DNA from 4 places in the Streptomyces sp. NPDC015125 genome. Region 3 is predicted to be linked to each of the others. Evidence: riboswitches for the same ligand, from Rfam matches in the RefSeq annotation. Region 3 holds a riboswitch; each other region holds the start of a gene.
The links. A riboswitch is a leader RNA that binds a small molecule or an ion and turns the genes downstream of it on or off. The one in region 3 is predicted to bind cyclic di-AMP.
Positions count from the first base shown of each region.

Region 1: it holds a riboswitch for cyclic di-AMP, as region 3 does, so the genes downstream of both, ACF088_RS04755 (NlpC/P60 family protein) here and ACF088_RS37285 (transglycosylase family protein) in region 3, are expected to answer to the same signal.
Region 2: it holds a riboswitch for cyclic di-AMP, as region 3 does, so the genes downstream of both, ACF088_RS34775 (peptidoglycan DD-metalloendopeptidase family protein) here and ACF088_RS37285 (transglycosylase family protein) in region 3, are expected to answer to the same signal.
Region 4: it holds a riboswitch for cyclic di-AMP, as region 3 does, so the genes downstream of both, ACF088_RS32260 (M23 family metallopeptidase) here and ACF088_RS37285 (transglycosylase family protein) in region 3, are expected to answer to the same signal.

Region 1 is NZ_JBIBVF010000001.1:1,082,750-1,089,814, reverse strand. It holds gene ACF088_RS04775 (LuxR C-terminal-related transcriptional regulator) at 1-364, shown strand, start outside; gene ACF088_RS04770 (alpha/beta hydrolase) at 548-1,672, shown strand; gene ACF088_RS04765 (NlpC/P60 family protein) at 1,735-2,910, opposite strand; gene ACF088_RS04760 (hypothetical protein) at 3,236-3,589, shown strand; gene ACF088_RS04755 (NlpC/P60 family protein) at 3,756-4,907, opposite strand; cyclic di-AMP (ydaO/yuaA leader) riboswitch at 4,915-5,098, opposite strand; gene pcrA (DNA helicase PcrA) at 5,388-7,065, shown strand, end outside.
Region 2 is NZ_JBIBVF010000025.1:19,544-26,608, forward strand. It holds gene ACF088_RS34755 (PrsW family intramembrane metalloprotease) at 1-476, shown strand, start outside; gene ACF088_RS34760 (YDG/SRA domain-containing protein) at 644-2,032, shown strand; gene ACF088_RS34765 (hypothetical protein) at 2,281-2,583, shown strand; gene ACF088_RS34770 (aldo/keto reductase) at 2,681-3,637, opposite strand; gene ACF088_RS34775 (peptidoglycan DD-metalloendopeptidase family protein) at 3,817-4,965, opposite strand; cyclic di-AMP (ydaO/yuaA leader) riboswitch at 4,977-5,132, opposite strand; gene ACF088_RS34780 (DUF2332 family protein) at 5,416-6,591, shown strand; gene ACF088_RS34785 (PP2C family protein-serine/threonine phosphatase) at 6,668-7,065, opposite strand, start outside.
Region 3 is NZ_JBIBVF010000029.1:9,259-16,323, reverse strand. It holds gene eno (phosphopyruvate hydratase) at 1-1,033, opposite strand, end outside; gene ACF088_RS37285 (transglycosylase family protein) at 1,391-2,062, opposite strand; cyclic di-AMP (ydaO/yuaA leader) riboswitch at 2,070-2,282, opposite strand; gene ACF088_RS37280 (transglycosylase family protein) at 2,493-3,473, opposite strand; gene ACF088_RS37275 (cytochrome P450) at 3,771-5,156, opposite strand; gene ACF088_RS37270 (LysR family transcriptional regulator) at 5,263-6,138, opposite strand; gene ACF088_RS37265 (MFS transporter) at 6,281-7,065, shown strand, end outside.
Region 4 is NZ_JBIBVF010000021.1:117,019-124,083, reverse strand. It holds gene ACF088_RS32270 (HPr family phosphocarrier protein) at 113-394, shown strand; gene ACF088_RS32265 (GntR family transcriptional regulator) at 833-1,522, opposite strand; gene ACF088_RS32260 (M23 family metallopeptidase) at 1,785-2,564, opposite strand; cyclic di-AMP (ydaO/yuaA leader) riboswitch at 2,577-2,732, opposite strand; gene ACF088_RS32255 (M16 family metallopeptidase) at 2,944-4,326, opposite strand; gene ACF088_RS32250 (M16 family metallopeptidase) at 4,365-5,705, opposite strand; gene ACF088_RS32245 (DNA topoisomerase (ATP-hydrolyzing) subunit A) at 6,004-7,065, shown strand, end outside.

The sequences.
Region 1 (7,065 bases), on a different contig from region 3:
CGTCATCCGCGGCGGCGCCCGCGGTTATGTCACCAAGACCATCACCGGCACGGACCTGGTCAACGCGATCTTCCGGGTCTCCGACGGCGATGCGGTGTTCTCCCCGCGGCTGGCCGGCTTCGTCCTGGACGCCTTCGCCTCCACGGATGCCCCGCCGGTCGACGAGGACCTGGACCGCCTCACCCAGCGCGAGCGCGAGGTCCTGCGGCTGATCGCCCGCGGCTATGCGTACAAGGAAATCGCCAAGCAGCTCTTCATCTCCGTGAAGACCGTGGAATCCCATGTCTCGGCGGTGCTGCGCAAGCTGCAGCTCTCCAACCGCCATGAGCTGACCCGCTGGGCGGCGGCCCGGCGGCTGGTCTGACCTGCACCGCCGTCCCGCGCCCGCTGACGGGCCGCCGGGGAGCGTGGTCGTAAAGAACGACCAAAGAAGGGCAACCAGGACCACGCGGATCACCATCTAAGGGCGCGGAGAGGCTCACTGCCGAAGGCGGGGCCGGAACCATCCCCACGTCCTTCGCGCAGTTGTCCTGGAAACGAGATCCCGATGAGCCTGACGGGCACGCCCTTCTTCCTCACCTCGATCCTGCTGTTGATCGTCGCCTTTGTGCTGCCGCTCGCCCTGTGGGGCCGGATAGCCGGGCCGCCCCTGCTGCGCGGCCTCGGCCGGCTGCTGATGCTGCTGTTCGCCCAGGTCACGGCCATCACCGTGGTCTTCGTCCTGGTCAACAACGCCAACAATCTCTACGACACCTGGGGCGATCTGCTCGGCACCGGCAGCCATATCGAGGAGGCCCGGAACCTCGGCCCCGACGGCATGGGCGGCCGGCAGATCAAGAACGAGCCCAAGCAGCTCCAGCAGTTCCGCCCGGCCGACGACCCCAAGGTGGGCCCGGGCGTGCAGATGACCGAACTCAAGGGCCGGATCTCGGGCGTGCAGGGCGAGGTCTACGTATGGCTGCCACCGCAGTACAACGACCCGGCCTACCGGAACAAGAAGTTCCCGGTGGTCGAGCTGCTGCCCGGCTACCCGGGCTCGGCGAAGACCTGGCTGGGCTCCCTGCGGGTGGCCGAGCAGCTCCGGCCGATGATGCAAAACGGCCAGGTCAAGCCGGTCATCCTGGTGTCACCGCGGACCGACGTCTTCCCCGGCGCCGACACCGGCTGCGTCAACATCCCCGGGAAGGTCAACGCCGACAGCTGGCTGACCGTCGATGTCCGCAAGATGATCGTCGACAACTTCCGGGCCGGCAGCACACCGGACTCCTGGGCCCTGGCCGGCTACTCGGCGGGTGCACACTGCGCCGCCAAGCTCGCCCTGTCCCACCCGGACCGCTACCGCGCCGCGGTCGCCATGTCCGGCTACAACGACCCGGCGCTCGAACGTGACTCGCTGGCCGGCAAGGACCCCAAGCTGCGCATCGAGACCAACCCGATGCACCTCCTGAAGTCCGCCAACGCGGCAGGGAAGCCGCCGCGTACGGCCCTGTACGTGTCGGGCGCGGCGGGCGACGGCTACCAAGCCGGCCTCGGTCTGCGGCAGTTCGCGAGGTATCCGACGACGGTGAACGTCCACCAGATCTCGTCGGGCGCCGGCGGCCACACCATGAAGGTGTGGGAGCGCCAGGTGCCGCAGGTCTTCCGCTGGCTGGGGACGCAGCTCAGGGCGTGAGCGAGCGCACGGCGCGCCCGGCCGGGGGAGCCGCCGGGCAGGCGGGACTTCGAAGACCGGCCCTACGCCGGCCGGGTCGCCGCCGCGAACGGCATCTGGTCGATCGGCGCGATCCGCACCGGCGCCCCCGGATGCGGCGCATGGATCATCTTGCCGTCGCCGATGTAGAGCCCCACATGGCTGATGCCGGAGTAGAAGAACACCAGGTCACCGGGGGCGAGTCGGGACCTGTCGATGCGCGGTCCGGAGCTGATCTGGGTGTAGGTCGTACGGGGCAGCGACACCCCGCCCGACTTCCAGGCGGCCTGGGTCAGCCCCGAGCAGTCGAAGCCGGAGGGGCCCGTCGCACCCCAGACGTACGGCTTGCCGAGGGCGGCGTAGGCGAAGGCGACGGCCCGCGCGGCCCGGGGGTCGGGGGCCTGCGCCGCGGCCGCGGCGGCTCCCGGACCGGCGGGGACCGTGCCGGGGAGACCGTCCCCGTACCCCGTCCCGCGGTCCGCGGGGCCCCGGCCGGCGCCGCCGTGCGCACCGCCACGGCCCGCCATCCGCTGCCGTTGCTCCGCGGTGAGCCGGTTCAGCAACTGCTCGGCGGCGCCCAGCTTGTGGACGACCGTGACCCGGTGCTTCTTCAGCGCCGCCTCGGTGCCCGCCAGCCGCTCCGCAGTGTCCTCGGCCCGCCGCTGGACCTGCCGTACGCTGCCGAGCCGGCGCGCGTATCCGGCCACCGCGGTCGCCTGGTGGCTGCCCGTACGCTCCAGGACCGCGGCGCCGTCCAGATAGCGCTGCGGGTCCGCGGACAGCAGCAGCCGTACGGTCGGGTCGACGCCGCCGGAGCGGTACTGGCTCGCGGCCAGGGTGCCCAGTTCGCTGCGGGCGGCGTTCAGTTCCGCGGTTCTGCGGGCCGCCTCGTCCTGCAGCCGGCTCAGCTCCTCGCGTGCGGCGCCGGCGGCTTCCTTCGCGCCGTTGTAGCTCTGCGTGGCCACCTCTGCCTCCTGGTACAGCGCGTTGACCCGGTCTTTGACCCGGTCGGGGGTGAGCCGGTGCGCGGCCTGGCCGGTGCCGTCGACAACAGCGGCGACGGGGGCGCCTTCCGCCGGAGTGAAGCCGGTGGCGGTGGCGGCACCGGCCAGGGCCAGGGTGGCGGCCGTGCGGGCGGTGCGTGCGCTGCGTGAGCCGCCGGTGAGCGCGGCGAGCGGATGCTGCCGGGGCTTGCGGTGCGAGGCCACGGTGGCCGTCACTTCCTTCCCTTGGTGCCCGTGGGCCCGGCGGCGGTCCGTCACGAGGGAACGGACCACCGCCGCACCTCACGGCGGGGCGGCCGACAGGACGCCGGTGGGAGGCCGGCGAGGGCGGGGAGTCGACCGCCTGGAGGAGGACGCTAAGCCTGGGTGTCACGGTGATGAGTCCGCTTGCCCGGGATTGTTCGCTTTCGACCGCGGTCGGCGCGCGGGTGACCATGCCGCCACGGCCGCACGGCCGGGACCGGGCCCGGCCTGACCGAAGCGGCGATTGTGGGCGCCCTGCCGGAAGGGCCGTGCTATGCGGCGGCTACGATCCAGCACTATGGACGTAGTAATCAATCTCTTCGTCGGCCTGCACATCATCGGCATCGCCTCCCTGCTGGGCGGCTTTCTGACCCAGATGAAGGCGATGGGCGCGGGCACCGCCCGCTTTGTGCCGGCGATGCTGCACGGCGCGCTGACGATGCTGGTCACCGGCATCGTGCTGGTCGGCCTCAACCAGGCCGAGGGTCACAGCCTCAACACCGTCAAGCTCGCCATCAAGATGGCCGTTCTGGTGGTCATCCTGGCGCTGGTCTACGTCAAGCGGGACGAGGAGAAGATCGCCCCGCCGCTCTTCGGTGCGGTCGGTGCGCTGACGGTGGCCAACATCTTCATCGCCGTGCTCTGGACCTGAGCGGAACGGCGGGCTCCCCGGAAACAGGGCTTCGGGCGGCGGCGCACAGGCTCCTCCACGGCACACCGCGCGGTCATCGCACTCCTCGTCCGGAGGCGACGGCCGCGCGGTGGCGTGTGGGGGGTGGCCGTGGGGGGTGGTCCGACGGGGGAGCGGGGGCCGGGCCTCAGCCCGGGCGGACGCTCCCGTAGATCGGCATGTAGTAGATCGACTCCTCCCGGACGTTGGCGCCCGGGTGCGGGGCGTGGATCATCTTGCCGCCGCCTATGTACATGCCCACATGGCTGATGTCGTCATAGAAGAAGACCAGGTCACCGGGCTTGAGGTCCTTGGTGGCGACCCGCTGGCCGGTCTTGACCTGGTCCCAGGTGGTCCGCGGCAGTGTGACGCCGGCCGCCTTCCACGCCGCCTGGGTCAGCCCCGAGCAGTCGTAGGAGCTGGGTCCGGTCGCGCCCCATACGTACGGCTTGCCCATCTGGGAGCGGGCGAAGGCGAGCGCCTTCCCGGCCTGGGCGGAGGACGAACCGCCGGTCGAGCCGCCGTTGTCGGCGCCGCCACCGGTCTGACCGCCGGACGGGCCGCCCCCGTCGTGCTGCCGCTGGCGCTCGCGCTCCTGCTGCTTGCGGGCCTCCTCCTCGGCCTTGCGCTTGGCCGCCGCCTCCTTCTGGCGCTCCAGTTCCGCCAGCCGCGCCTTCTCCTGTGCGGTCAGCTCGGACAGCAGCTGCCGGGCCTCGGCCAGCTTCTGCTGGACGGACTGCTTGGACTCCTTGAGCGCGGCCTGCGACGTCTGCAGCCGCTCCAGGTCGTGGGTGGCCTCCGCCCGCTGCCGGGCGGCCGCGGCCTGCTGCTCCTGGTAGTCGGAGACAGCCTCCTTCTGTCGCCCGGTCAGCCGCTCCATGAGGTGGCTGCGGTCGAAGAACTGCTGCGGGTCCTTGGCGAGCATCAGCTGTGCCGTCGGGTTCATGCCGCCGCTGCGGTACTGCGCCGCGGCGAAGGTGCCCAGCCGCCGCCGGGCCTCGTTCATCTTCTCGGCCCGCTCGGCAGCGGCGTCGAGCAGCCCGTCGACGCGGTCGCGCTGGTCGTCGGCGTGCTCCTTGGCGGCGTTGTACTTCTGGGTGGCCACCTCGGCCTGGTGGTAGAGGCCGTCGACCTTCTGCTTGACCTCTTCGATGCTGGGCTTGGGCGCCCGGGGGGCCGCGTCGGCGGACTGCGAGAGCAGCGTGGCCGAGGCGAGGGCGGCGGTGGTGAGCCCGACCGCCGTACGGCGTCCTCCGGGTGAGGTGAGAATGCTGGTGCGCGGCTTGCGATGCGACGCCAAGGCCGGCGACTCCTTCCGTGGACCGCCTACCGGGTTAGCTGTCGGGTTCGGGCGGTGTCGCTGACGGAAGGCTTGCCCTACGGTCCGGATGTCCGCTGGCGACGGCTGTCCGGATCGATTCACCCCGGTGGTGCTGGTGGGTCCCCGGCTCCGGGTGCCTGAGGCAGGGCCGGACTCGGCGTGGGCGGCCCGTGCGGACGCTGTCGTCCACGGGGAGGCGGGCTGCCTGAGCGAGGACGTTAGCCAACTCGTGTGGCTCCTGTGAAGGCTGATGTTCGATATGCCCGAAACCTTTTTGTGACCTGAACGCGATGCGGGGGTTGTTGTGGCAGATGTCTGATTCGGGTAGACGAGCCGCCGACCGATCTGTGCCGACCCCGGCCCCCTGACCTGCCGCGGTGCCACGGCCGCTCCGAAAGCGGGCCGCGATCGGCTACTGGGCCGCGGGCTGTCAGTGCGGCGGCCTAGACTCGGTGGGCGATGAGCAGCCTCTTTGACGACAGCTTCCTGGCGGACCTCGGCCACAAGGGAGAGGAGGAGCACCCTCCCCCTCCCGAGGACGAGCACGGCCCGGCCCCGGAGGAGATCCCCGCCGACCTCTTCGGCGGGAAGTTCGACGCGCCTCCGCCCAGAGAGGCGTACTACCGCGACGGCGCCGCCCGTCCCGCCCTCGACCCGGCGACGCTGCTGGAGGGGCTCAACGACGAGCAGAAGGCCGCCGTGGTGCACACCGGCGGCCCGCTGCTGATCGTCGCCGGTGCCGGCTCCGGCAAGACCCGGGTGCTGACCCACCGCATCGCGCATCTGCTCGCCGAGCGCCATGTCCACCCCGGCCAGATCCTCGCGATCACGTTCACGAACAAGGCCGCCGGCGAGATGAAGGAGCGCGTCGAGGAGCTCGTCGGCCCGCGCGCCAACGCCATGTGGGTCTCCACCTTCCACAGCGCCTGCGTCCGCATCCTGCGCCGCGAGTCCAAGAAGCTGGGCTTCACCTCCTCCTTCTCGATCTACGACGCCGCCGACTCCAAGCGCCTGATGGCCCTGGTCTGCCGCGATCTGGACCTGGACCCCAAGCGCTACCCGCCCAAGTCCTTCAGCGCGAAGATCTCCAACCTCAAGAACGAGCTCATCGACGAGGAGACCTTCGCAGGGACGGCTGCCGATGGTTTCGAGAAGACCTTGGCCGAGGCGTATGCCATGTACCAGGCCCGGCTGCGCGAGGCCAACGCCCTGGACTTCGACGACATCATCATGACGACGGTCAATCTGCTCCAGGCCTTCCCGGATGTCGCCGAGCACTACCGCCGCCGCTTCCGCCACGTCCTCGTCGACGAGTACCAGGACACCAACCACGCCCAGTACACCCTCGTCCGCGAGCTGGTCGGCCCCGCCGAATCCGCCGCCGAGCTGTGCGTCGTCGGTGACGCCGACCAGTCGATCTACGCCTTCCGCGGCGCCACGATCCGCAACATCCTCCAGTTCGAGGAGGACTACCCGGACGCGACCACGATCCTGCTGGAGCAGAACTACCGCTCCTCGCAGACGATCCTGTCCGCCGCCAATGCCGTCATCGAACGCAACGAGAACCGCCGCCCCAAGAACCTCTGGACGGACGCCGGCGCCGGCCCCAAGATCACCGGCTATGTCGCCGACACCGAGCACGACGAGGCGCAGTTCGTCGCCGACGAGATCGACCGGCTGACCGACGCCGGTGACGCCAAGGCCGGCGACGTCGCGGTGTTCTACCGCACCAACGCCCAGTCCCGGGTCTTCGAAGAGATCTTCATCCGGGTCGGGCTGCCCTACAAGGTCGTCGGAGGGGTGCGTTTCTACGAGCGCAAGGAGGTCCGCGATGTCCTCGCCTATCTGCGGGTGCTCAGCAACCCCGAGGACACCGTCCCGCTCCGCCGCATCCTGAACGTCCCCAAGCGCGGCATCGGCGACCGCGCCGAGGCGATGATCGACGCCCTGTCGCTGCGCGAGAAGATCACCTTCCCGCAGGCGCTGAGCCGGGTCGACGAGGCGTACGGCATGGCGGCCCGCTCCGCCAACGCCGTCAAGCGCTTCAACGTCCTCATGGAGGAGCTGCGCACCATCGTCGAGTCCGGTGCCGGCCCCGCCACGATCCTGGAAGCGGTCCTGGAGCGCACGGGCTACC
Region 2 (7,065 bases), on a different contig from region 3:
TCTGGAACGGCGCCTCCTCCCTCGGCGACCCCGGCTTCCTCATCGTCTACGGCCTCTTCATGGTCCCCCTGCTCCTCACCCTCACCTGGCTGGCGATCTGGGCCCGCAACCAGGAACTGCTCTCCCTGCGCGGCTACCTCGCCCCCTACATCACCGCCGGCTGGCTCACCCCCACCGAACCCGCCGCTCTCTCTTCCCTCAAAACCCGCGCCCTGGCCCGCGATATCGCCCGCACCACCCAGGGCCCGGCCGCCGCCCGCGCCGTCACCGAGTACGCCACCGTCGCAACCACCTTGTCGTTCCACCGGCGGCGGGCTCATCTCTTGGGCCCTTCACCCGACTTCTTCAGCCGGGAACAGCACTTGCTGCAGCATTTGCGGCACTACCAGCAGCGGGGGCGGGCGGCGTTGGTGGATGCGTGGGTGGCCAGGGAGCAGTCATGCGGCTCCGGCGACTCGCCTTGCCGCAGCAGATGACGTCTGCTCCGGCCAGGCACGACCGCAACCGCTCCCCCAGGCCGATGCTCCGCTCTCCGCAGCGGCCCCTCTCTCCCCCGACAGTGGTGTACGAACCATCTGTACTGGGCAACTAGCCCTGGTTTATGCATGGTCCACCCACACCTGAGATCGAGGGAAACACCAAGTTGTCCGAGCCCCAGCAGGAACGTGCCACTCGCTTCATGGAGGCGCTTGCCTCCCTGCCTCTTCATCGCCCGTCAGGTGAACCATCGAGGGATCAGCCCATCGCACTCCTCTGGGCGATCAGCCGTGCGGCCGAAGGTGCAGACCGCCTCACCTCATGGAACAAGGCAAAGACAGACCTTCGGGCCATGCTTACCGAATACGACACCATAGATGCACACCCGACACCCGAGAGCACTTTTCTAGAGTTGCGCCAATTCCCCTTCTGGGAGATTCTCGGCACGAGTGACGAGGCGCCAGACTCCGGGGATCCTGGCGCAGTTACATGGCTTACCGAGCAAACACCCGAGGGCGGGCTGGAGACCTCGCTGCACGAACAGCTCGCCTCAGATAGGGATCTGTGCCGGGATGCAGTAAAGCTGCTACACGAACAATACTTCCAGGACCATCGCCTTGATCTGCTGCTTCTGGAAGCAGGGCTCCCTGCAGAGGAATTTGACGGATTCGGCGCCCCTCCCCACGTACGCGTCGGGGATACCTTCAAGAGGCGACGGACCCTGGCACGAGCAAGGGTCCACCGACCCACCATGGCCGGAATCTGCGGAACGCGAGCCAGCGGCGCCGAGTCCATCGTCGTATCCGGAGGCTACGAAGACGATGAAGACTATGGCGACGAAATAATTTATACCGGGCAAGGAGGGCGGGACGAGAAAACGAAAAAGCAATGCAAAGATCAGGAACTGACCCTAGGCAATGCAGCGTTGGTCACCAGCTACTCCACTGGGGCACCTGTGCGCGTGATTCGCGGCGCGGGAGGTGACCTTCGACACTCACCGGCGGTTGGACTCCGGTACGACGGCCTCTACCGAGTGGAGGAGTGCTGGTCCCAACGCGGCGAATCGAACTTCCTCGTCTGGCGCTATCGACTCCGCGCGATCGGCTCCGTCGACAAACAGGCCGCCACGAACATCACGCGTTCCTTCCCGGCTGGCAATGCCATCCCCGGCCGCAAGGAAACCTCCACGCAGCGCATCATCCGAAGCACCAAGGTAGCCGACTACGTAAAGAAGATCCACGCATACGCTTGCCAAGTATGCGGACTGCGCATTGAAACCCCTACGGGCGCCTACGCTGAAGCTGCACACATTAAGCCACTCGGTCACCCGCACGAGGGTCCCGATGAGATCGATAATGTTCTGTGCCTGTGCCCAAACCACCACACGGCCTTCGACTTCGGAATGCTGATCATTAACGATGACCGGTCCGTTACGCAACGAGGCTCCGAACCTCGAACCTACCAACTACGCGAGATCCCCGGACATGTCATAAATGCCAAATACCTCGCGTATCACCGAGAGCACCACGAACACATAAACGGCGCGACAGAATAGCCTTCCGCGCCCCCTCCCTGCCATCAATTTTCCGGAGAGGGGGCGAAGGTTCCCGGCGGCCAGATACTCCACTTCACCTGCGGGGCATGGCAGGACTTCGTCGCCAGCGTTCAGCACCCGGACGGGAACGTCCGCGCCTAGCGCGGTGCATCACACAGAGCAACGTCCGAGTCCCATGGACTCCCCGAGCCCCATGGACTCCCCACGTAAGGTCGTCACAGTTGTCCCCTGATGTGGAGGTCTCCGTGATGGCCGGCGTACCGACGAGTGTGATCGCAGCAACCGGCCTGGTGGGCGGCTACGCCACCGCCCGCTGGACCAAGAAGCGGCCGGTCGGCGGGGTGGCGCTTGCTGCGGCCGGGGTCGTGGCGGCCAAGGGGTGGCAGCAGAAGGCGGGGACCGCGACGGCGGCGGCGCTGAGCGGGGCGTACGTGGCGGCGTTTGCCGGGTCGCATCCGTTGGCCAAGAAGATCGGGGCCTGGCCTTCGGTGTTTGCGGTGGCGGGCGGGGTGGCGCTCGCGTCGTGGGTGGCGGTCGATCGCCGGAAGTAGAGCGGGAGCGGAGCGCGGGGAGGGGGCGGTGCCTGGGTGGCCCGCCCCCTCCCCGTCTCTCGTGGATCAGGCAGACGCCTCCGTTCAGGCGCCTCGTTCAGGCAGACGCCTCGTTCAAAAGCGCCAGTTCCGCCTCCGTAAGCGTCAGATCCCCCACCGCCAGCAACGCCGGCAGCTGCTCCACCGTCCGGGCGCTGGCGATGGGAGCCGCGACGGTGGGCTGGGCGGCGAGCCAGGCGAGGGCGACGGTGGCCTGCTCGGCTTCGTGGGCCGCGGCGACGGTGTCGAGGGCCTGGAGGACGCGCTGCCCGCGGTCGGTGTCCGCATACTTGAGCGCGCCGCCGGAGCGGGCGCTGTCGACGGTGGTTCCCGGGCGGTACTTGCCGGTCAGGAAGCCGGAGGCGAGGGCGTAATACGGGACCGCGGCCAGGCCGTGGCGGGCGGCTGTGTCGGCGAGTTCGCCCTCGTAGGTGTCCCGGGAGACCAAGTTGTAGTGCGGCTGGAGGGCGACGTAGCGGGCCAGGCCCTCACGGGCGGAGAAGGCGAGGGACTCCTCCAGGCGCTTCGCCGAGATGTTGGACGCGGCGATCTCGCGGACCTTGCCGGCCCGGACGAGGTCGTCGAGGGCGGTGAGGAATTCCCCGACCTCGACCGATTCGTCGTCGTAGTGGGTGTAGTAGAGGTCGATGTAGTCGGTGCGCAGACGGGAGAGGGAGAGATCGACCGCGGACTTGATGGTGGCGGCGGACAGACCCTTGAAGTCCGGGTGGGCACCGACCTTGGTGGCGATGACGACATCGGAGCGGTTGCCGCGGGAGGCCAGCCAGTTGCCGAGGACGGTCTCGGATTCGCCGCCCTTGTTGCCGGGGACCCAGGCCGAGTAGACGTCGGCGGTGTCGATGAAGTTGCCGCCACCCGCGACGTAGGCATCGAGCACGGCGAAGGATTCGCTCTCGTCGGCCGTCCAGCCGAAGACGTTGCCGCCAAGCGACAGCGGGGAGACGGAGAGCGAGCCGAGGGACTGACGATTTCGGGGGGTGTGTGTCGCAGTCATGTGTGGTGGCAACGTCGAGGGGAGCGGAGTTATTCCTTCCGCTCCCCCCGACGCTCCCGGCGCCCCGCGACGCCCCCGGACACCCCTCGGAAGCCAACTTCCGTCCTACATACGCCCATTGAGGCCGCCGGCCGTGCCTCGCGCGTCAAGGCCGCGCGTCACAAGCTGAAGACCATGCGTCACACCTTGATGCCGTGATCGCGCAGCCACGGCATGGGGTCTATCGGATCGCCGCCGTCGGGGCGCACCTCCAGGTGGAGGTGCGGGCCGGTGACATTGCCGGTGGCGCCGACGCGGCCGATGACATCGCCTGTGTTGACCTTGCCGGAGGTCTTCACCATCGAGGACAGATGGCAGAACCAGAGTTCGGTGCCGTCGTCGAGGGTGAGGACGATGCGGTAGCCGTACGAGCCGGCCCAGCCGGCCTGGGTGATGGTGCCGGAGTGCACGGCCTTGACGGGGGTGCCGGTCGGCGCGGCGAAGTCCTGTCCGGTGTGGTCCGCCGCCCAGCGGTCGCCGGCCTGGCCGAAACTCGCGGTGAGGGTGAACGAGGAGACGGGAGCGATGAAGTTCTTCGCCAGCTTGGCGAGGCGGGCGGCCTCCGCCTTCTGACGGGCCGCTGCTTCGGCCTCGCGCTTGGCCTCCAACTCCGCCGCCTTCTTGGCTGCTGCGGCCTTTTCGGCCGACTTCTGGTGGGCGTCGGCTGCCTTCGCGGCCGTCTGGAAGGCGGTGTGTTCGGCGGCCTCGCGGGCCTCCTGGTCGGCGGCGCCCTGCTGCGCGTCGGCCTGCTGGAGGATGCGGCTGCGCAGTGCCTCGCCGGCGTCCGCACCCGAGTCCGAGGCCGTGCCCGCACCCGAGTCCGAGGCCGTGCCCACGCCCGAGTCCGAGGCCGAAGCCGTGCCCGCATCCGAAGCCGCGCCCGAGTCCGTGCCCTCGTCCGAGTCCGTGCCCTCGTCCGATATGAGATCACCGACGCCGGGAAGCGACTTGGCGTCCGGCAGCTTGTCGGCGAGGTCGTCGGCCATTCCGCCGACGTCGGGCATCGAGATCGCCACCGGGGGGCGGCCCTCGGCCGTGGCCATGCCGCCGGCACCGACCGCCGCGATGACGCCGACGCCCAGGACCGTGCCACCGCGGGCGAGTCCGCCGCCACGCTGCTTGGCCACCCGGTGCTTGCCGCGGACCGAGCGGACGGAATCCTCGGTGGGATTCCATTCCTCCCACGGTCCGTCGTTGATGTTGTCCGCATCACCGGGGCCCGGGAAGGCACCTCGGTCATCGAGGTCGTAGGCGGACGGACCCTCGGGGGCAGGCCTGTTGGACGCCACGGGGGCGCTCTCCTTTCCTTCCTTCTCGCCTACCGGGTTAGCTGACGGGTTCGGAGCAGGAAGGTCTCCTACGGGCGCCCGCTGGCGGAGAGCGTCCGATTCACCCCAAGGAAGTGGTTCCCCGGTTCCCTTGGTGCAGTTCGAGGTGCTGGAGGTGCGTGAAAAGCGCGTGCGGGATTCGGCGTCGGCGCGCGGTGCCGCCTCTTGCGACGGCTGGGACGACCGCGCTGCGTTATCGGACAGTAATAGAGATCGCAGTCGAATTCCAAGCCTTCCCGGGATTTCGTAGCGGCTTCGCAAGAGCTTTGGCGTGGACTTTTTCGTCCAGTACGGCCACAAACCGGGCGAGTTGACCGTCCACTCCTAAACGATCTCGCGGCGATTGTGCACCAGTCGTTATGCGGAGGGGTGCCCCTCGGTCACGGAACGTGAGAGCAGTAACGTCGGATCATGGCCGTCAACGTCGGGAACACCGGGAACACCCGTCACGTCGAGCGCGCCGTTGTCGGCACCTGGGGGTTGGCGGAGCGGTACCGGGAGTTCTCCTGGCGTCAAGCGCGGGGGCGGTCCGCGGCGCATGAAGAGCTGAGCGCGCGAATCAGCCAGGACCCGGAGTTCTGCGATCTGCTGTCGGGGTCGCTGCCGGCCGGCGGCGCTCAGCAGCCGGACCTTCTGCTCGCCGCCGTCCGCTATCTCGACGGCCCGCACGCCGAGCTGGGACCGCGCGGCGACATGGCGTACGGCCGCTGGCGCGAGTGGACGGTACGGCACTGGGACGAGGTGCGTGCGGTGATCATGCAGCGCTCGTCGCGGACCGATGAGCCGGCCCACTGCGCGACGCTGCTGCCGCTGCTCGCCCGCCTGCCGCAGCCGCTGGCACTGCTGGAGGTCGGCACGTCGGCGGGCCTGTGTCTGCATCCCGACCGCTACCGCTACCGCTACCTGCACCGGTACGAGGACGACGGGGGAGAGTGCGCGGGCGGCCCCCTCCGAGGCGGCACCCTTCTCACCGAGGCAGAGGCAGGGGCGCCGGAGAGTCCGCTGGTGCTGGAGTGCCGTACGGAGTGGACGGCCGACGAGCTGCCCGGCCGGGACCGGATGCCGCGGATCGCCTGGCGGGCCGGTATCGGCCTCGATCCGCTCGACCCGGCCGACGAACCGGACGATCTGCGCTGGCTGCAGGCGCTCGTTTGGCCGGGCGACGAGGAGCGGGCGGCGCGGCTGTCCGCGGCCGTCGAGGCGGTGCGGCCGGCGCCGCGGCCACGACTCGTGCGCGGCGATCTGCTCCACGAGCTGCCCGCGCTCGCCGCCGAGGCACCACCCGAGGCGACGCTGGTCATCTTTCACAGCGCCGCGCTGGCCTGCCTCGCGCCCGCCCGCCGCGAGGAGTTCGCGCATCTCGTACGGTCGCTGCTGCGCGGACGGCCCGGCGGCGGACACTGGATCTCCCACGAGCACCACTCCGTCCTGCCCTGGATCTCCGCGCCGGCGCACCGTTCGCCGCGCCCGGATGACGCGCTGCTGACCCTTGCCCTGGACGAGCGTCCGGTCGCGCTCACCGGTCCGCGCGGCGAAAGCCTGCACCGGCTCCCGGGGGCGGAGGACGTGCTGCCGGAGAGGGCATGACGAGCCGTGCCAGGGGCCTGAGCGCCGCCCCCGTGATCGAGGAGGACGTGCCAGAGGCCTACGCCCCCTGCGCCCCCTACGCCCTCATCGGCCGCTGCACCGCCAACAGGGCCATATCGTCGGCCGGTGCGCCGCCCGTATGCCGCGCGACATCCTCGACGAGGGTGTCCAGGAGGGCGTCCGGCCCCGGGAAGCGCCGGCCGCGCAGTCTGCTCGCCGGTTGGTAGAAGCGGCCCAGCAGGTCCCTGGCCTCGGTCACCCCGTCGGTGAAGAACAGCAGCAGGGCGCCGGCCGGGAAGAACGTCTCGTCCGACCGGTCCGGCCAGCTCGCCACCTCGCTCATGCCCAGCGGCAGCGCCGGCACCGCGGGCACCAGCTCACGCAGCCCGCCGTCCAGGGTGAGCAGCAGCGGGGACGGATGGCCGCGGTTGAGCACGCGCAGCACGGACTGCCCGTTGGCGGGGATTTCGGCGA
Region 3 (7,065 bases):
TCTCGGTCAGCGAGCCGATCTGGTTGACCTTCACCAGCAGCGCGTTGGCGGAGCCCTCCTCGATACCGCGGGCGAGGCGCTCGGGGTTGGTGACGAACAGGTCGTCGCCGACGAGCTGGACCTTGGCGCCGAGCTTGTCGGTGATGACCTTCCAGCCGGCCCAGTCGTCCTCGAACAGCGGGTCCTCGATGGAGACCAGCGGGTAGGCCGCCACCAGCTCCTCGTAGTACTCGGTCATCTCGGCGGCCGAGCGGTCCTTGCCCTCGAACTGGTACTTGCCGTCCTTGTAGAACTCGGAGGCGGCGACGTCCAGCGCCAGCGCGATGTCCTGGCCGGGGGCGTAACCGGCCTGCTTGACGGCCTCCAGGATGAGGTCGAGGGCCTCGCGGTTGGAGCCCAGGTTCGGGGCGAAGCCGCCCTCGTCACCGAGGCCGGTGGACAGCCCGCGCTCCTTCAGGACCTTCTTGAGGGTGTGGTAGACCTCGGCGCCCCAGCGCAGCGCCTCGGAGAAGGACTCCGCGCCGATCGGGGCGATCATGAACTCCTGGATGTCCACGTTGGAGTCGGCGTGCGAGCCGCCGTTCAGGATGTTCATCATCGGGACGGGCAGGACGTGCGCGTTCGGGCCACCGAGGTAGCGGAACAGCGGGAGGTCGCTGGCCTCGGAGGCGGCGTGCGCGACGGCGAGGGAGACGCCGAGGATGGCGTTGGCGCCGAGCGAGCCCTTGTTGTCGGTGGCGTCCAGGTCGAACATGGCCTGGTCGATCAGCCGCTGCTCGGTGGCGTCGTAGCCGACGAGCTCCGGGCCGATCTGCTCGATGACGGCCAGGACGGCCTTCTCCACGCCCTTGCCCAGGTAGCGGTTCGGGTCGCCGTCACGAAGCTCGATGGCCTCGAAGGCGCCGGTGGAGGCGCCGGACGGCACGGCGGCACGGCCGGTGCTGCCGTCGTCGAGGCCGACCTCGACCTCGACCGTGGGATTACCTCGCGAGTCGAGAATTTCGCGGGCTACGACGACGTCGATCGACGGCACGTTGTCTCCTTCGTGGGTGTCTGGCGTTCTGCGCACGAGCCTAACGGCCCCGGGTGCGTCCGCCTGCCCTTGGCCCGCTCCGTGGGACGGAACGGGCCGGAAAACTTCCCAAAGGCCCAGTTCTCGGGACATTTGAGGGCACTATTCACTGAACGGGAAAAAACCTGGAACGTAGCCGGTCACCGGCGTGCGGCCGCCTCGGCTGCGGCGGCCCGGTCACGGCACCGGACAGGAGAAACCCCGCCGCGACGCGCTGGGGGGAAGGGCGCGCCGGGCGGGGCGGTCTCACGGAGGAAGTGGTCTCACCGAGGAGGGGGGCCCGCCGCTCGAACCCGCCCGGTCCCGGTGAGAGGGGACTCAGACGTTGAGCTTCTGACCCGGGAAGATCAGGTTCGGGTTGCCGCCGATGACCGACTTGTTGGCCTTGTAGACGGACTTCCAGTCGGTGCCGTGCGCCTTGGCGATCTTGGCGAGGGTGTCGCCCGCCTTGACGGTGTAGTTGCCGTGGCCCATGGACTTGCGCTCGGTCGAGCGCGAGGCGTGCTGCTCGGGGGCGGCCGGGGCCTTCTTCGTCTCGGCCTTGGCGGAGCCCTGGTCCTGCTGGGGCGCGGACTTGGTCTGCGCGGAGCCGGAGGTGTCGACGTCGGCGGCGGGGCCACCGGAGGTCAGGTTGCCGGCACCGGCACAGGACCAGGCGCCCGGACCCTGGATGGCGAGGAGCTTCTCGGCGGCGGCGATCTGCTGGGACTTGCTGGCCAGGTCGGCACGCGCGGCGTACTTGGTGCCGCCGGCGGCGGCCCAGCTGGAGTTGGAGAACTGCAGGCCACCGTAGTAGCCGTTACCGGTGTTGATCGACCAGTTGCCGCCGGACTCGCACTGGGCGACCTTGTCCCAGGTGGAGACGGAGGCGGCGGAGGCGGAGGTGGCGCCCATCAGCGGGACGGCCACGGCAGCACCGGCGATGCCGGCGAGGGTGGCGACGCGGACGGCCTTGGACGGACGACGGTGCTTGCCCTTGATGATCAGCATGGTTGGTTCGTTTCCTCACCGACGCCTACGAGGTGAGCTGTCGGGTTCGGGCTGTGAGAATCGCCCGGCCGCGTGCGCGTGGCGCACGTGGCTTCACCCCAAGCCGGTTGACCCGCTTTCACGGGTGGGGCCGGCACTTACCTTGGGTCCCCCGCTCCTGCCTTCGGCGCTTGCGCGTCAACTGCCTCCGATCACCGGCAGGATTCGGCGTGTGATCAAAGGGCCCGCTTTGGCGAGCGGTCCTGACGTTAAGCAGTAATGGCCTTGGGGTTCAAACCCCACCATCTGAACCAAGTTGACCGTTTTTGATCACGAGAAGGTCACATACCCGCAGGTGAACCCCGGTTTGCCGAGGCGGCACACACCGGGGTCCACCACAGTCAACGAGACCCTTGTCTCACTTTCCCAAAAGCGGGCGAAGGGCGGCGAATTACCCCGCGTTGTGCCCGAGATCGAGCAGTTGGCCCGGCTTGATCAGGTCCGCGTCGGAGCCGATGACGTCCTCGTTGCGGTCATAGAGGGCGGCCCAGCCGCCGGACAGCCGGTGGGCCGCCGCGATGGCTGACAGCGTGTCACCCGGGCGCACGGTGTAGTCGCCATCGGCCGCCGGGCCGGTGCGCTCGGCGTCACCACGCGAGGCATGCCGGCCCCCGGAGGACCTGCCGCCGTCGTCGGCACCCCCGTCGCCCGCGCCGCCGCGGTGCTTGCCCTTCGCGGGCGTCTCCCGCGGCGTGCCGGTGGTGTCCGTACGGCTGCCACCGTCGGACGGACCGGCGGACGAGTCATCGGACGGCTCATCGGACCGCGACGGGTCGTCGGACGGATCGGCGGACCGCGACGGGTCGTCGGCCCGGTCGCCCGGCGTTGCCGGGTCGGAGGCCTCGTCGCCGGGCTCGTGCGTCCCGGCGGAGTCCGAGGCATCGGGCGAAGGCGTCGGGTCGGACGGCTCGTCGCCGGTCCCGTCGTGCGTCCCGGCGGAGTCCGAACCGCCAGGGGTGCCGGACTGGCCGGACGTGTCCCAGGGGTCCGACGAGCCGTCGGCGTCCGACGGGTCGGGCGAGGGAGTGGCGGTGCTGCCCGGGTCGACCTCCGGCGCCTGGCCGCCCTTGGTCAGACCGGCGCTCACCGCACAGCTCGACCAGACGTCCGGACCGCGGTGGTCGAGGATCGACTCGGCCACCGCGATCTGCTGGGAGCGGCTGGCGAGGTCGGGGCGCGAGGCATAAGCCGAGCCGCCGTAGCTGTCCCACATCTCCTGGGTGAGCTGCAGCCCGCCGTAGTAGCTGTTGCCCGAAGCCGCGCTCCAGACGCCGCCGGTCTCACACTGGGCGACCTTGTCCCAGGTCGCGGTGTCGGCGGCGTGAGCGCCACTCGCGGCGAGCAGCGGCAGGGCGAAACCTGCGCCGGTCACTCCCGCCGTGACAAAGATGGCCGGTGCCTGGCGGGGTCGACGATGTCGGCCGTTCCCGGAACGCATGCGGATGCCTTTCGCGCGGCGGTTGAGTTGTACGACGAGCTCTGCGAGCTGCTCGACGGGTACCCGCCCGGCCGACGCGCACGAGGCGCACCGTTACACCGGTCCCCCACATCACCGCTTCGGCCGATCGGGTGAAGCCCGTCGATCGTCGGTGGAAAGGTAGCCGGGGTCACGGGTAGTCACAAGTCGGTGTAGTGCAGATCACGCGAAGGTCACGCGCCTGACTCTCTGTCACTTCTGACCTTGTTGCTGGTCAGGGCGTTCGGGCGGGAACTCCACCGGCAGCGACCGCAGTCCGCGCATGATGAGCCCGCCGCGCCAGCGCAAGGCGTCCGGTTCCACGGCGAGCCGGAGGTCCGGGAGCCGGGTCAGCAGCGTCGCCAGAGCGGTCTGTCCTTCGAGCCGGGCGAGCGGCGCACCCAGGCAGTAGTGGATGCCGTGCCCGTACCCCAGGTGCTGGTTGTCACGACGGGTCAGATCCAGGACATCCGGCTCGGCGAAGCGTGCCGGATCGCGGTCGGCGGCGGCCAGCACCACCAGGACCGGGTCGCCCTTCGCGATCCGCTGTCCGCCCAAGGTCAGCTCCTGCGTCGCGAACCGCCAGGTCGCCAGCTCCACGGGGCCGTCGTAACGGAGCAGTTCCTCGATGCCGGTGGTGAGCAGATCGGTGTCGCCCGCCGTGATCGACTTCTGCAGCAGCTCGCGCTGGGCCGGGTGGCGCAGCAGCGCATAGAGGCCGTTACCGATCAAGTTCACGGTCGTCTCAAAACCGGCAAACAGCAGGATGAAGGCCATCGCGGTGACCTCGTTCTCGGTGAGGTGCTCGCCGTGGTCCGAGGCCCGGATCAGACCGGAGATCAGATCCTCGTCCGCCTCCGCGGTGTCGCCGAGGGACTCGCGCTTGCGGTGGATCAGCTCGGCGAGATAGCCGCGCATCTTCTTCACGGACCGGGCGACACCGCCGCGCGGGCCCCCGCCGTGCCGGATCATCATGCCCGCCCAGTCGCGGAAGTCGTCCTGGTCCTCGCGCGGCACCCCCAGCAGATCGCAGATCGCGTAGATGGGCAGCGGGAAGGCGAACTCATGGATGAGGTCGGCCTCGCCCTTCGCCGCGAACCGGTCGATGAGGTGATCGGTCAGCTCCTGGACGCGCGGGGCGAAGGCGGCCACCCGGCGCGGGGTGAAGGCCTTCGAGACCAGCCGGCGCAGCCGGGTGTGGTCCGGGGGGTCGATATTGAGCAGATGGGTCATCAGGTTGGCGCTGCGCTCACCGGGGATGCCGACCTTGCCCTTGCCGTGCGCGGCCTCGCTGTGGTGCACCGGGTTCTTCGACAGCCGGCCGTCGGCGAGCGCCTGCCGTGCCTCGGTGTAGCGGGTCACCAACCAGGCCTCGACGCCGCTGGGCAGCTCGGTCCGGTGCACCGGCGCATGCTCCCGCAGCCAGGCGTACGCGGGGTAGGGGTCGGCGGCGAACTCCCAGGTGAACAGCTCGGGGGCGGGCGCGGCGGCGGGGCAGCCCGCGGGGGCATCGGCGGCGGGGGCGGGGCGGCCCGCGGGGGCGCCGGCGGCGGGGGATGGACGGCCCGCGGGGTCGGGGGCGTCGGGCTTGTCGTGCACCTTCCGACCGTAACCGGTGGGCGCACCGTGGTGCGCCCGCGCACCGGCCGGCCCCCACCACACCCCCACCACACCCCCTGCGCTCCCCCGGAACCGCACCCCCTCGTTACGCCGGATCCACCCCCAGCCCCGTCAGGAACGCCACGGCCGCCGGCGACGGGCCGAGGCCGCTCCACACCACCCGCTCGGTGCGTTCGGGAGCCGGCCGCACCCGCACGATGTGCAGCCCGGCCAGCTCGGCGGCGATGGCCTCCGGCACCATTCCCACCCCCAGGCCCGCCCGCACCAGCTTCGCCAGGAACTCGACGGTGGTCACCTCGAACGCCACCTCCGACGTGAGCCCCGCCGCGCGGAACGCCGCATCGCGCTGCCGGCGGGCCGCGGACCCCGCCGTGAAGTCGACAAAGGTCTCCCGCGCCATCCGCGACAGCGTGGTCCACTCCCGCTCCGCCAGCGGATGCCCCGGCGGCACCACGGCGACCAGTTCACCGCGCGCCAGCTCCTTCTCCCGTACGCCGACGGTGCGGGCACCGGGCACCAGCCCGACGAAGGCGACATCCAGGACGCCCTGCCGGACCTGTTCGAGGAGCCGGTCACTCATCTCCATCTGCAGACTGATCCGCACCCCGGGACAGCGCGTCCGGAAAGCGCCCAGCTCACGGGCCAGATCCACGGCCGCGACGGTGGAGATCGCGCCGACCGCCAGCCGCCCGCGTACCTCCCCGGTCGCCGCCGCCACCTCGGCACGGGCCCGTTCGGCCGCCTCCAGCGCCTGCCGGGCCACCGGAACGAAGGCCTCACCGGCGGCCGTCAGCCGGACGCTGCGGCTGGTCCGGTCGAAGAGCCGGGCCCCGAGCTCCTTCTCCAGCCGGGCGATCTGATGACTGAGCGCGGACTGCACCACATGGCAGCGCTCGGCGGCCCGGGTGAACCCACCGGTCTCGGCCACCGCGACCACATAGCGCATCTGCTGGAGCTCCATACGCACCGATCCTAAGCACCAGCGATCTCGATTTTCGATGGATGCGATGACAATGATGTGTTGGACTCATCGATGAGACGGGCCCAGGCTGGGAGACGCCCGCCGCCACGGTGGCCGTGGGCGCGGCAGGGGAGGGCATGTCATGGAGACCGAGCGCATACCGGAGGCGGCCGACGGGGGCCCGGCGGATCCGCGGCCGGGCCCGGGGCGCGGCATGCTGCTGCTGATGTCGGTCGCCGCCGGACTGTCCGTCGCCGGCAACTACTTCGCCCAGCCGCTGCTGGACGTCATCGGCCGCGATCTGCACCTCTCCTCGTCCACCGCCGCACTGGTCGTCACCGTCGCCCAGGTCGGCTACGGCCTCGGCCTGCTGCTGCTCGTCCCGCTCGGCGATCTGCTGGAGCGACGCCGGCTCGCCGTCACCCTGACCGCGGCGACCGCGGCCTTCCTCACCGTCACCGCGAGCGCGCCGAACGCCGCCCTCCTGCTGACCGGCACCGCACTGACCGGACTGACCTCGGTCGCCGCCCAGGTCGTGGTCCCGTACGCGGCGACCCTCGCGAAGCCCGCCGAACGCGGCAGGACCGTCGGCACCGTCATGACCGGGCTGCTGCTGGGCATCCTGCTGGCCCGTACGGCCGCCGGTCTCCTGGCCGAGCTGGGCGGCTGGCGCACCGTGTACTGGGTCAACGCGGCGCTGATGCTGCTGATGGCGCTCCTGCTGCGGCTCCGGCTGCCCGCACTGCGCACCCCCGCCGGGCTGCGCTATCCGGCGCTGCTGCGCTCCACGCTGGCGCTGTTCGCCCAGGAGCCGGTGCTGCGGTGGCGCGGCGCGCTGGGCGCCCTGACCTTCGCGGGCTTCAGCGTGCTGTGGACGGCGCTGGCGTTCTTGCTGTCCGGTCCGGCCTACGGCTGGCAGGAGTCGGC
Region 4 (7,065 bases), on a different contig from region 3:
CTCCCTTGGGGAGCCCCATGGCCGCAAAAGGCCAGGACAAAGGGCTGCCCGGCACTCCCGGCAGCGTGAGAGACTGGTCTAGACAACAGTCACGACTTTGAAGGGCAACACCATGGCAGAGCGCCGCGTCAATGTCGGTTGGGCCGAGGGCCTGCACGCCCGCCCCGCGTCGATCTTCGTCCGTGCGGCCACCGCCTCCGGCGTTCCGATGACGATCGCCAAGGCTGATGGCAACCCCGTCAACGCGGCCTCCATGCTCGCGGTCCTGGGCCTGGGCGCCCAGGGCGGTGAGGAGATCGTGCTGGCCTCCGACGCCGAGGGCGCCGAAGCGGCACTCGACCGTCTGGCCAAGCTCGTCGCCGAGGGTCTCGAGGAGCTCCCCGAGACCGTCTGAGTCCCCAGAGCTTCTGCTGCTGCGGCCCCGCCGCGGCGACCGGTGACCGGTCGCCGCGGCGGGGCCGTTTCGCTGTGCCGGGACCTTCGTCGCACGGGGACCCTCGCCGTACCGGAAGCTTCGCCCCACCGGAAGCCGGCTGTACCGGAATCCGTTCGCTGCGCCCGGGATATCGGTGCGCGCGCTCGCGACCGAGCCCGTACGGGCATGACCGACCGCGACCCGGACGCAGAATTTCCGGATACCCGGATGCCCCGATATCAAAAACGGTGCCTTGATATCGAGGACGCAAAGAAGCGGGCGCTATTCCATGCCTCCGGTGCCGCACATATGACAGCGCGTATGGCAGCACAAATACACACGGAAGGTGGGCGGGGACGAAAACGCAATCCCGTACCCCGAAGCCCATTCCGCACTTCTTTGTATACGGGGCGATTGTTAAGGGCGGGCGCGGGCCGTGTTGACGGGCGGTTTCGGATCCCTCACCTCTGCCTTGGCGGGGCGACGGAGCCGGTACACCGGGAGGGAGCGCTCGACATGAGCCGCCATCAGGGCGCGGGCCCGTTCCGCATCCCCCCGGGCCACCGCGTCCAGGACCGCACCGTGTTCGTCCCACGACTCCCCTGTACGGGCGGGCAGTTCCACGATGTACACCCACTCGATCTTGCGCCGCAGCTGGGTCAGCAGCGCCGTCAGACTGGGGCTGCCGGCCGCCTGGGCCAGCGTCTCGTGGAACCATCCGTCCAGTTGGCGCAGATCCGCTGGACTGCCGTGACGGGCCCGCTCTCGGCCGAGCCGTACCAGGCCGCGGAGCACTTTGAGGTGGGCCGGGCTACGGCGGGCGGCCGCGCGGGCGGCGCCCAGCGGCTCCAACAGGGCGCGGACGTCGAGGAGATCGGCGGCCTCCTGGTCGGTGAGCTCGGCGACGCAGGCGCCCGCGTGGTGGCGGGTGGTGACAAACCCTTCGGACTGCAGGGTCCGCAGCGCTTCACGGACCGGCACCCTGGAGACGCCGTACCGGGCCGCAAGGATTTCTTCGATCAGCCGGCTCCCCGGCGCCAGCGCACCGGAGACGATGTCATCGCGAATCGCCGTGCACACCGCATGAGCGGAAATATGGCCTCGCATCTTCCGTGCCTCCGCCGTAATCCCCTGGAAACGCCGCCGGTCGGCGACTTTTCCGTGACTCTATTCGACCGGAACGCCTTTCCGGCGGACTCCGGTTATTCATGGAAATTTTTTGGCCGGAAGTTGGCGGGGGCGCGGCGTATCCCCTGCACACCGACCGCGGCGCCGGATACGCCGAAGCCCCGGCCGTGGAGCCGGGGCTTCGGGCGGATGCTCGTGCGGCGCGGGCCCCTGGAGGCGCGCAACCGGACGGGGCGGGAGATCAGACGTTGACGCCGTGCGAGCGCAGGTACGCGACCGGGTCGATGTCCGAGCCGTAGTCGGCGCCGGTACGGGCCTCGAAGTGCAGATGCGGGCCGGTGGCGTTGCCGGTGGCACCGGAGAGGCCGATCTGCTGGCCCGGGGTGACGTGCTGGCCGACCGAGACGCCGAGCGACGAGAGGTGACCGTACTGGGTGTACGTACCGTCGCTCATCTTGATCACGATGTTGTTGCCGTACGAGCCGCCCCAGCCTGCCTCGACGACGGTGCCCGTGCCGACGGCGTGAACGGAGGTGCCGGAGGCTGCGTGGAAGTCGATGCCGGTGTGGCTGCCCGAGGACCACAGGCCGCTGGAGGCCTTGTACGAGGTGGACACGTAGGAGTCCGCCACGGGGGCTACGAAGGTGTTGAGGCGCTTGCGCTCCGCCTCGCGGGCGGCGCGCTCCTTGGCCTTGCGCGCGGCCTCGACGCGCCGCTTGGCCTCCTCGGCCTGCTTCTTGGCCACGGCCTCGGCCTTCGCCTTCGCCGCCGCGGCCTCCGCTTCGGCCTGCTGCGCGTCGGCCTGGGCCGCGACGTGGTTGGCGAGCTCGTCACCGAGCACGACGGCCTGCTGCAGACCGGTGTCGTGGGTGCGGGCCTCGTCCGTGGCCGCCAGCGCCGGCGAGGCCACGGAGGCGACCACACCGCCGGCCGCGAGGGTGGCTATGCCGGCGATGTTGCGGGTCGTCCGAACGGGGCGGCTCGTACGACGGTGCTTCCCGGTGGCACGGATGAACGCCATGTACTGGCTTGTCCTTTCCCTCCTTCTCGCCTACCGGGTTAGCTGACGGGTTCGGAGCAGGAAGGTCTCCTACGGGCTCCTCCGGAGGGGAGTCCGATTCACCCCAAGGGACTCTGGGTCCCCGGCTCCCCTGGCTCGCGCCGTACGGGGACTCGGCGATGACTGTCCGGTGCCACGGTTGTGGCGGACTTGTGACGAACAGCCGGACCGACGCTAAACGGGGCAACTTTCAATCGGCAAACAGAACCGCTTTTTTGTGCGGGATGCCACAAGAACCGAGGCGCCGGCCGCAACAAACCGGACATACGGCAACTCCCGCGGCAGACCATCGCCACGGGAGTTGCTTTGTCGATATGTGACCTTCCGTCACATGAGGAAATTAGCCGCTGACGACCGTCACCTCACCGATGCCCAGCGCCTTGACGGGCTCGGCGATCTGCGCCGCATCGCCCACCAGGACCGTCACCAGCCGGTCCACGGGGAAGGCGTTGACGGCCGCCGCAGTCGCCTCGACCGTGCCGGTCTCCGCGAGGCGGACGTACAACTGCGCCTGGAAGTCGTCCGGCAGGTGCTGCTCGACCTGATCGGCGAGGGTGCCCGCGACGGCTGCCGCGGTCTCGTACTTCAGCGGCGCGACCCCGACGAGGTTCTGTACGGCGACGTCCCGCTCGTCGTCCGTCAGCCCCTCTGCCGCAAGGGTGCGCAGCACGTTCCACAGGTCGTCGAGCGCCGGGACGGTGGAGGCGGTGTCGACCGACCCGCTGATGGCGAGCAGCGAGGCACCCGTGGCCCCCTCGGGGGACGTGGGAGCGGTGGAGCGAAGCACCTGGCCGAAGGCGCGCACCCCGTAGGTGTAACCCTTCTCCTCGCGCAGAACACGGTCCAGACGGGAGGTGAGGGTGCCGCCCAGGCAGTACGTGCCGAGGACCTGTGCGGGCCACACCCGGTCGTGCCGGTCGGCACCGATACGCCCGATGAGCAGCTGCGTCTGGACGGCGCCGGGGCGGTCCACGATCACCACACGGCCGGTGTCGTCGCCGACGATCGGCGAGGCCTTCAGCGGCTCGGCCGTCGAGCCGCTCCACGCGCCGAGCGTCTCGGCGAGCGCGGCGTCCAGGTCGACCCCGGTGAAGTCACCGACGATGACGGCAGTGGCCGTGGCGGGCCGTACGTGGGCGTCGTAGAAGGCGCGGACGGCCGCGGCGTCGACGCGTCCGACGGTCTCCTCGGTGCCCTGGCGCGGCCGTGACATACGGGACGTGGCCGGGAAGAGCTCCTTGGACAGTGCCATCGCCGCACGCCGGGCCGGGTTGGCGAGCTCGTGCGGGATCTCGTCGAGACGGTTGCGCACCAGCCGCTCGACCTCGCTCTCCGGGAAGGCGGGCGCGCGCAGCGCGTCGGCGAGCAGACCGAGCGCACGCGGCAGCCGGGACGCCGGCACCTCGAGGGAGACCCGTACGCCGGGGTGGTCGGCGTGCGCGTCCAGGGTGGCGCCGCAGCGCTCCAGCTCGGCGGCGAACTCCTCCGCGTCGTGCTTGTCGGTGCCCTCGGACAGGGCACGCGCCATGATCGTGGCGACGCCGTCCAGGCCCTCGGGTTCGGCCTCCAGCGGAGCGACGAGGTTGATCTCGACGGCGACGACCTGCTGGCCGGGGCGGTGGCTGGTCAGGAGGGTGAGCCCGTTGGGCAGTTGGCTGCGGTCGGGGGCCGGGAAGGCCCACGGCCTGGGCGCGCCGCCCTGGGGCTGCGGGTGAAAGTCCATGCTGCTCACGGGGGAATCGGCGTGGGTGGTGGCGTCGCTCACTGGTCCGCCTCCCCTTCCTCGGTCTCGGCGGCGTCGGTCGGCTCGGTGGGCTCGTAGACGAGCACCGCGCGGTTGTCGGGGCGCAGCCGGGCCTTGGCGACCGCCTGCACCTCCTCTGGAGTGATGTCCAGAACGCGCCGCACGGCGGTCAGCGCCAGCTGCGGGTCGCCGAACAGGACGGCGAAGCGGCACAGTTCGTCGGCGCGGCCGCTGACCGTGGCCAGCCGGTCCAGCCATTCGCGCTCCAGCTGGGCCTGTGCCCGCTCCATCTCCTCGGGGGTCGGGCCCTCGGCGGCGAAGCGGGCCAGCTCCTCGTCGACCGCGCGCTCGATGCCGGGGACCTCCACGCCGCCGGACGTCTTCACGTCCAGCCAGCCCAGCGAGGGTGCGCCGGCCAGCCGCAGCAGGCCGAAGCCGGCCGCCACGGCGCTGCGGTCACGGCGCACCAGCCGGTTGTACAGGCGGGAGGACTCGCCGCCGCCCAGTACGGTCAGCGCGAGGTCGGCGGCGTCCGCCTCACGGGTGCCGTCGTGCGGCAGACGGTAGGCCGCCATCAGCGCCCGGGCGGGCACGTCCTCCTCGACGACTTCGCGCAGCTCGCCGCCGATGACGTCGGGAAGGGTGCCGTCCCGCGGCGGCTGCTTGCCGTCGTGCGCGGGGATCGAGCCGAAGTACTTCTCGACCCAGGCCAGCGTCTGCTCGGGGTCGATGTCGCCCACGATCGACAGGACGACGTTGTTGGGCGCGTAGTACGTCCGGAAGAACGCCCGCGCGTCCTCCAGGGAGGCAGCGTCCAGATCGGCCATCGACCCGATGGGCGTGTGGTGGTACGGGTGGCCCTCGGGGTACGCCATGGCCGTCAGCTTCTCGAAGGCCGTGCCGTAGGGGACGTTGTCGTAGCGCTGGCGGCGCTCGTTCTTGACGACGTCGCGCTGGTTCTCCATGGACTCGTCGTCGAGCGCGGTCAGCAGCGAGCCCATCCGGTCGGCCTCCAGCCAGAGCGCGAGCTCCAGCTCGTGGGCGGGCATGGTCTCGAAGTAGTTGGTGCGCTCGAAGCTCGTGGTGCCGTTGAGCGAACCGCCAGCGCCCTGCACCAGCTCGAAGTGTCCGTTGCCCTTCACCTGCGCGGAGCCCTGGAACATCAGGTGCTCGAAGAGGTGAGCCAGGCCCGTACGGCCCTTGACCTCGTGGCGGGAGCCGACGTCGTACCAGAGGCAGACCGCTGCGACCGGGGTCAGGTGGTCTTCGGAGAGCACCACGCGCAGGCCATTGGCCAGCCGGTGCTCGGTCGCTGTCAGGCCGCCGGAGCCGGCTTGTTCTGTGGCCGTGTGACCCATGGGCATGTACGTCCCTTCGATCCGCTTGCGAGGAAGTTCTGTCACTGTATGCAAGCGCGTCGGCATCTGGCGAAGTCACGGGGCGGCCGGCCCCGGACGTGCGCCGTGCGCGACCCCGCAGGAGCCGAAGGGGGAGTCGCGGTCGGCGTTGTCAGTGGCGCGGTCCACAATGGTCCGCGTCAGACTCAGACATACTCGCGGGTCGATCCCTCAGCTGGTTGACCCGACTGGTTGACCGTTGTTCGATGTCGCCTTCCCGGCATCGGCAGTAGACGCAGCAGAAGGAGCCGCAGCCGCGATGGCCCGCCGCAGCACGAAGACCCCGCCGCCGGACGACTTCGAGGAGAGGATCCTCGACATCGACGTCGTCGACGAGATGCAGGGTTCCTTCCTCGAGTACGCGTATTCGGTCATCTACTCGCGCGCCCTGCCGGACGCCCGGGACGGTCTCAAGCCCGTGCACCGCCGCATCCTGTACCAGATGAACGAGATGGGGCTCCGACCCGATCGCGGTTACGTCAAGTGCGCCCGCGTCGTCGGCGAGGTGATGGGTAAGCTCCATCCGCACGGCGACGCGTCGATCTACGACGCTCTGGTGCGCATGGCGCAGCCGTTCTCGATGCGGCTGCCGCTCGTCGACGGCCACGGCAACTTCGGTTCGCTGGGCAATGACGACCCGCCCGCCGCGATGCGGTACACCGAGTGCCGGATGGCGTCCGCGACGTCCCTGATGACGGAGTCCATCGACGAGGACACCGTCGACTTCACGCCGAACTACGACGGCCAGGAGCAGGAACCGGTCGCCCTCCCTGCCGCGTATCCGAACCTCCTGGTCAACGGCACGTCCGGCATCGCCGTCGGTATGGCGACGAACATGCCGCCGCACAACCTGGGCGAGGTCATCGCCGCGGCCCGCCATCTGATCAAGCATCCGAACGCCGATCTCGACACCCTGATGCGCTTCGTGCCGGGTCCGGACCTGCCGACGGGCGGCCGGATCGTGGGCCTCGGCGGCGTACGGGACGCGTACGAAAAGGGCCGCGGCACGTTCAAGATCCGCGCGACGGTCACGGTGGAGAACGTCACCGCCCGCCGCAAGGGCCTGGTCGTCACCGAACTCCCCTTCACGGTCGGCCCCGAGAAGGTCATCTCCAAGATCAAGGACCTGGTCGGTTCGAAGAAGCTCCAGGGCATCGCGGACGTCAAGGACCTCACCGACCGCGAGCACGGCCTGCGGCTGGTGATCGAGGTCAAGAACGGCTTCAACCCCGAGGCCGTATTGGAGCAGCTCTACAAGCTCACGCCGATGGAGGAGTCCTTCGGCATCAACAACGTCGCGCTGGTGGACGGGCAGCCGCTG